One region of the Ruicaihuangia jiafui genome, then DNA from elsewhere that is predicted to be linked to it. Evidence: predicted binding sites of a transcription regulator. Region 1 holds the regulator's gene; each other region holds the start of a gene.

Evidence for each region. Region 1 encodes LexA, which represses DNA repair genes until DNA is damaged. Its sites were predicted from a motif close to TCGAACANNTGTTCGA; they were not measured.
Region 2: a site for LexA is predicted at 1,338-1,353, ahead of HCT51_RS15155 (DUF222 domain-containing protein). Genes of this name have one in related genera too.
Region 3: a site for LexA is predicted at 1,164-1,179, ahead of HCT51_RS16675 (HNH endonuclease signature motif containing protein). Genes of this name have one in related genera too.

What each region holds. Positions count from the first base shown of each region.
Region 1 covers NZ_CP061771.1:1,205,328-1,207,590, forward strand. Annotated here, with positions in the region: gene hflX (GTPase HflX) at 1-443, shown strand, start outside; gene lexA (transcriptional repressor LexA) at 486-1,157, opposite strand; gene HCT51_RS05785 (hypothetical protein) at 1,475-1,867, shown strand; gene HCT51_RS05790 (histidinol-phosphate transaminase) at 1,913-2,263, shown strand, end outside.
Region 2 covers NZ_CP061771.1:3,112,899-3,115,161, reverse strand. Annotated here, with positions in the region: gene HCT51_RS15160 (FAD-dependent oxidoreductase) at 1-48, shown strand, start outside; gene HCT51_RS15155 (DUF222 domain-containing protein) at 64-1,287, opposite strand; gene HCT51_RS15150 (MmcQ/YjbR family DNA-binding protein) at 1,430-1,789, opposite strand; gene HCT51_RS15145 (DUF5997 family protein) at 1,791-2,186, opposite strand; gene HCT51_RS15140 (LysR family substrate-binding domain-containing protein) at 2,213-2,263, shown strand, end outside.
Region 3 covers NZ_CP061771.1:3,432,132-3,434,394, forward strand. Annotated here, with positions in the region: gene HCT51_RS16675 (HNH endonuclease signature motif containing protein) at 1-1,144, opposite strand, end outside; gene HCT51_RS16680 (S9 family peptidase) at 1,277-2,263, opposite strand, start outside.

The DNA of each region.
Region 1 (2,263 bases):
AGGTCAAACAGTCCGACATCATCGTGCACGTCGTCGATGGCTCACACCCGGATCCGGGCAGTCAGATCGCCACGGTGCGCGATGTGATCGGCGAGATCGATGCCCGCGACATCCCGGAGATCCTGGTCTTCAACAAGGCCGACCTGATCGATGACGACCAGCGCCTGCTGCTGCGCGGACTGCAACCCGACGCGATCTTCGTCTCGGCGCGCACGGGCGAGGGCATCGACGAACTGCAGCGGCGGATCGCCGAGGTGCTGCCCGCGCCCGAGGTCGAGGTCACGCTGCTCGTACCGTACGACAGGGGCGACGTCATTTCGCGCCTTCACGTGCAGGGCAGAGTGCTGAAGACGGAGTACCTGGAAAAAGGCACCAGAGTGCGGGCGCTGGTTCACCCATCACGGGTGGACGCGCTCACCGACTTCGTCGAGCACCGCGGCTGAGCGGCCCCGCCGCTCGGTGACCGGGTCGGCGGGATCCGCCGGTCAGACCGACCGGAGCACCGCCACGACCTTGCCCAGCACCTCGGCGAAGTCGCCGAGGATCGGCTCGAAGTTGGAGTTGCGCGGCAATAGCCAGGTGTGACCGTCGCGCTGCCGGAACACCTTGACGGTGGCCTCCGAATCGAGCATCGCTGCCACTATGTCGCCGTTCTCGGCCGTCTTCTGCTGTCGCACCACAACCCAGTCGCCGTCACAGATCGCGGCGTCGATCATCGAGTCGCCCACCACCTTGAGGATGAACAGATCACCCTTGCCGACCAGCTGGCGGGGGAGGGGGAACACCTCTTCGATCTGCTGCTCCGCGGTGATCGGGATGCCGGCCGCGATGCGGCCGACCATCGGAACCATGGCGGCGTCGCCGAATGGGGCAGCGGACTCGGTCGGCTCCTCCGATCCTGGCAGGTCGATCAGCACTTCGAGGGCGCGCGGACGGTTGGCGTCGCGGCGCAAATACCCGCTCAACTCGAGCTGATTCAGCTGATGCGTGACGCTGGACAGTGAGGCGAGGCCTACGGCGTCGCCGATCTCGCGCATGCTCGGCGGATAGCCGTGCTGCGCGACCGAGCGCTGAATGAACTCCAGCACCGCGAGCTGCTTCTCGCTGAGACTCTTCCGGCGGCGCGTGCGGCGCTCCGGCTGCTTGCTGTCGTCCATCCGTGCCCCTTTCGACCGACTCATTCGACTGATCCACATCGAATGTCGGTGGTGCCTGATTGCCTGTGTTCAGACAATCGAAACTGTATCCAGCATTCGGGCCGTAGGCAAACATCTGTTCTAGTGTGTCGGGCCGTCACCAGCCGCATCGGTGACAGATGAATTCTTCACAGAAAACGATTGACACTTCGAACATTCGAAAGTATGTTCGGAACACAGCTTCGCATCCGGCGCTCCCGGCCGAGCGCCGGATGCGAGCTGGCCAGCATCGCCCCAGCACCGGAGCGAACAAGCACCACCGGAGAGAAGGAGTAGTAATGAGCACCGCACTGATCGGCACCACACCCCGCCCCACCACGGTGGTCCGCTCCCGCCTGCGACTGACCCGACGAGGTCGGGTCGTGTTCACTGCTCTGGCCTCGCTTCCCCTCGTGGTCGGCGCGCTCGTCGTCTCGTTGAACGGCGGCGGAGCCGTCGCCACGACGGATGCCTCGATTCCGTCATTCGAGTACGTGACCGTGGGCGCCGGCGAATCGCTGTGGGGCCTGGCCGAGTCACTCGCGCCGAGCGCCGACCCGCGCGACGTGATCACCGACATCCTCTCGCTCAACCAACTGAGCATCGGCGACGTGCATCCCGGCGTGCAGCTCGCCTTGCCCGAGGTGTACTCGAACGCCGCCCAGTTCTCCAACGCTGCGCCTTCTCAGTAAGCCCCGTGGCGACGACGCCCACCGAGCGGGTTCTAAAATAGCTCAGTGACTTCTCTCGCTGACCTCCCCATCCGCGACGACCTGCGCGGTCAGACGCCATACGGCGCCCCGCAGAAGCGAGTGCCCATCGCACTCAACGTCAACGAGAACACGCATCCGATCCCCGAGGATGTGGCGCAGGACATCGTCGAGCGGATCGCGCAGGCGATCCTCACGATCAACCGCTACCCCGACCGCGAGTTCACCGAGCTGCGGGACAGCCTCGCCGGCTACCTCGGCCACGGGCTGACCCGCGACAACGTCTGGGCCGCGAACGGCTCCAACGAGGTGCTGCAGCAGATCCTGCAGGCCTTCGGCGGTCCGGGACGCAGCCTGCTCGCCTTCCCGCCCACCTAC
Region 2 (2,263 bases), 1.9 Mb from region 1:
CCGACCCGGGAGCTGCTCGCCAAGGCATTCACGATGCGCTGGCTATGAGCCTCGTGCTTGACGCTAGAAGGGTGGCGGTTCGATGGTGGTGGTGAGTCCGGTGGGGGTGGTGATGGTGACGCGTCCGTCGCCATCGCGTTGGTAGTCGTACCAGCTGAGGTTCTTGCGGCGGTTGCTGGTTTCGCAGAGGGGGAAGAGGTTCTCGTCGTTGGTCGCCCCGTGGTCACGGACCCATTCCTCGAGGTGATCGATGTCGGTGTCGTCGACGGGCCTGGTGCAGGTGGGATCGATGCAGTCTTCGAAACTCATCGCGATCCAGTCCCTTTGGGCTTGTGTGGGCCGGTAGCGGTGGCGGTCCAAGACGAGCTTCTCAGCGGTGAATGGGTCGGTGCCGACCCGGCGGAACGAGGGCGCCCGGGTGAACAGATCCAAAGCGGTGGCGCGGTCAATGGTGCCGTAGCCGCGTAACTCGATGGGTTCGGTGCCCTGCCCGATGAGGGTCAGCATGGGAACCAGAAGCACCGGGCGGACCGTGGCGGCGGTGGGGGTGCCATCGCCGGCCAGCCACGCCACGGCGAGGTCGGCGCGGAGCTGGTCACGGGAACGCCACCCCGGCTCGTCGTGTTTCGTCTTCTTCTGCTCCGCGCGGGCGGTCGCGTTCAACCGGGCGGCGATCCTCACCGCGTCGGGCGCGGACACGAGAGCATGCAACCAGGCCATGCCGTCATCGGCCGGTTCGACCACGACCCGCCGGTCGGCGAATGCGCGCGCGTGACGGGCCTCGGCGGGCTCGATCAGCAGCTTCTCCTTCAGCCGGCGCGCCCGGGTGCGGAACTGGACCGGGGTGAGCGTCACCGCGGTCTGAGCGATCTGAGCGTCGAACACCTGCACAGCCGCGTCGTCCATCCAGCCGACCACAAGGTCCAACGCCGCCGCCACATGCGCGACAGTGGTGCCGCCGGCGGCGAAGACGGCGCGGAGCCGCGGTAGCCGGTCTTCGAGGGTCTGTGCCTGGTGGGCGCGCCCCCGTACCTGGCCAGCTGGAAGGTGCAAGCGGAGACCGGCATCGAACGCCGCGGCATCCTCTGCCAGTTCGAGCACGTCCTTCTGGGCTAGCCCGGCCGGGCGCAGGTAGAGGTGCGGATTCGCCCGCGCCAAGCGCATCAACTCGGCAAGTGCGGCCCAGCTCCGGGCGTGCGCCCGATTCGCGTCGGACTCCGCGGCGGCGGCCTCATCGAGCCGACCGACGATCAGATCCAGGCTGTCGTGCGGGGATGGGGAAAGCATCCAACTCTCCATATGTTCGCCTCGGCACGAGCGATTCTGTCCCTCCAGTATAGAACATATGTTCGAAGATGGGAAGAAGAACGGGACAAAAACTACCGGCGCAGGGCACTAGCTTCCTTCGCCTGGCGAATCCCCGTGCTAGTCAGTCGTGCGGGTTCGCCAGCACCCAGGCGCGCTGCGACCGGGTCAGCGCGTTGAACACCAGGCGGTACGAACTCGCGGTCAGCTCCAGCACGAGGTCCTCCGGCACGCTGCCGTCGAGGGCCACCGTGATCCAGTGCTGCTTGTTCAGGTGGTAACCGGGGGTGATGCCGGAAAAGGCACGGCGAAGCCCCTCGCTCTCGATCGGGTCGCACTTGAGGCTGATCGAGGTGCCGCGGTCGCTGCACAGCGCGAAGACGCGGCCACCCACCTTGTAGACGCGGGTACCCGGGCCGAACGGGTATGACGGCTGGGCACCGGGCAGGTCATCGAGTGCGGTCTCGAGCGCTGGCGCCAGCATATTAGCCCTTCGCGCGGGCCCGGCGCTCGGCATCCCGAGCCTTGACGCGGGCGTTCTCGGCGTGCACCTGAGCCTGCGTGCCCCGTTCGGCGCGCAGCCAGTCCGGCTGGTCTTCGAGCAGGGCCTGGATCTCGGCCGAAGTCAGCGGCTCGGTGATCCCGCCGCGGGCGAGGCCCGACGCCGACACCCCGAGCTTGTGCGCCACGACCGGCCGCGGGTGCGGTCCGTTCTTGCGCAGCTCTTCGAGCCAGGCCGGCGGGTTGGTCTCGAGTTCGGCCATTTCCTCACGCGTCACCACGCCCTCCTGGAACTCCGGCGGAGTGGCCGGCAGGTAGATCCCCAGCTTCTTCGCCGCGGTGGCGGGCTTCATGTTCTGGGACGACGACGAGGAACTCATGTACGAAAGCGTACGCTGTGAGCACCATGCCTCGCTTCTCGCTCGCCTATATGCCCGGGGTGACCCCCACCAAATGG
Region 3 (2,263 bases), 1.6 Mb from region 1:
CGACTCCGGCCTCGCACATGGCCCGGGTGATGGTCTGCATCGACACCGGCACCTTTTGTCCCTCGATCCAGCCGCGGCCGTCGGGCTTGTGCAGTTCGGTTTCGGCGACCAGCAGGCGGACGGCGGGTTTGCGGCTGCCGCAGATCTGTCCGGGGTCGGCGTCGATGCCCAGCTGGAGCAGGGCGAGGAAGCCGTCGAAGGCGAGCTGTTCCGGGGAGCGCGGGTCGGATTCGATGGCCTCGGCCCGGGCCAGCTCGGCCGGGGTCACGAACCGGGGGCCGCCGCGTTTGGGTGAGGTGAGGGCGTCGATGGTTTCATCGATCAGCTCGGCGTTCTCCGGGTCGGCGGTGATCACGTAGCGGGTCATCCCGTCCGGTTGCCGGTAGCGGCGGATGCTGCGCGCCTGGTGCAGCGCCCGTTCCCGGTCCAGGATGCCGGCCGCGTCCAGTTCGTCGCGGAGCTCCCGGGCCCGCCGGTAGAGCCGGTCGGCGGACAGCTCCGGGGCCTCGGCGAGTAACCGCAGCACCGCCCCGGCCAGATCGGCCACCGTCACCCCGCCTCCGCCGGCAGCAGCGCCCGCGCCCGCGCCAGCAGCGCCGGCAGCGGTGTCGTGGTCGGTGCCGGCAGCAGCAGTGTGGGAGTCGGCGCCGCGCTGCTCGGCCGGCAGGTCGCCCAGGCCGTTGCGGATCGCCTCGGCCTTCGCCACCGACAGCTCGTCGCGGGCCACCGCCCGGCCGACCTCGTCCAGCCAGGGCCGGGACTGCTTGAACGACCGCTCCGTGGTGGGGTCGCCGGCATCCGTCTCGGCCGCGTTCACCATGATCGCGCCGACGCTGACCAGGGTTCTGGCCTCGGCCTCGGTCACCCCGGTGGTGGCGGCCACGAACTTCTCCGGAGTGCGGTGCCCGGTGCGTTGCGCCAGCCCGTCGTGGCCGAGTTCCGGTGCCGAGCGGCGGGCGATCTCGCCGACCACCGCGGCGCTGCGGACCTGCACCGAGCGGGTCAGCTCGGCGTAGCCGGCCTGCCAGTCCAGCAACCGGTCATCGGACAGCGCGGCCAGGGTGGCCTGCTCCACCGACAGCGCGCCGACCGCCGCGAGGGCGGCGGTGAGCGCTTGCAGGTCGGGGAGCGTGGTCTGGGGCATGCACCCATTTTCGCAGGATTCGAAGGTATGTTCTACTGAATTTGGTAAGTTGTGAAAGTTCTTCTTGTGGAGGAGAAGACGCGCGAGGCGGGTTGGACGCAGTCGGCCCACGACCGAACCCAGCTCCCTGCCTCACCCCCGCCACAGCGGCAGCACCGGAGTCCCGGGCGGCTCGAACCCCATCACCTGCCCGTAAAACGACAACTCGGCCTGCGCCGCGTGGATGATCGTTTGCGCCCGCACGAAGCCGTGCGACTCCCCCACGTACTCCACGTGCGCGTGCGGGATGCCGTTGGCCACCAACGCATCACGGAACCGCTTCGCCTGCTCCGGCGCGACGATCGTGTCATCGGTCCCGTGCAGCAGCAGCACCGGACACGACAGCGCGTCCACCCGGTTGAGCGGCGCCCGCTGCTGGTAGAGCAGCGCCGACTCCGGCAGCGGCCCGACCAGCCCGTCCAGGTAGCGCGATTCGAAGTCGTGCATGTCCTCGGCGAGCGCGGTCAGGTCAGCGACACCGAAGTAAGAGGTACCGCAGGCGAACACGTCGGACGAGGTCAGCGCCGCCAACACCGTCAGCCCACCAGCCGAGCCTCCGCGAATCGCCAGTCGCTTGGGGTCGGCGAGCGCGGCATCCGCCAGTCCCCGCACCGCGCGCACCGTGTCGTCGACGTCGACCACGCCCCACTGCCCCTTCAGCCGCTCCCGATAGGCGCGGCCATAGCCGGTGGATCCGCCGTAATTCACGTCGATCACGCCGATGCCGCGCGAGGTGAAGTACGCGTACGGAACGTTCAGCATGGGCATCACGTGCGAGGTCGGCCCTCCGTGCACGAACGCCACATACGGCGGCAACTCCCCGGCGGGCGCCTGAAACTCCGGATTGCGCGGCGCGTAGACCACCGCGTGCACCCCGCCGAACTGCACCGTGCGCGCTTCCGGCAGGTACGCGACATCCGGAATCGTATCGACGGACAGACGGATGTCGCGGAGCGTGGCCGCACCTCGCTGGGCGCGCTGCTCGCGCGGCTCGGCTGGCTCGGCTGGCTCGGGCAACGGGGCCGGCTCGGCCCACTCGCCCAGCCCCCGCAGTTCGCGCAGTCCGGCCGTGTGCTGGGT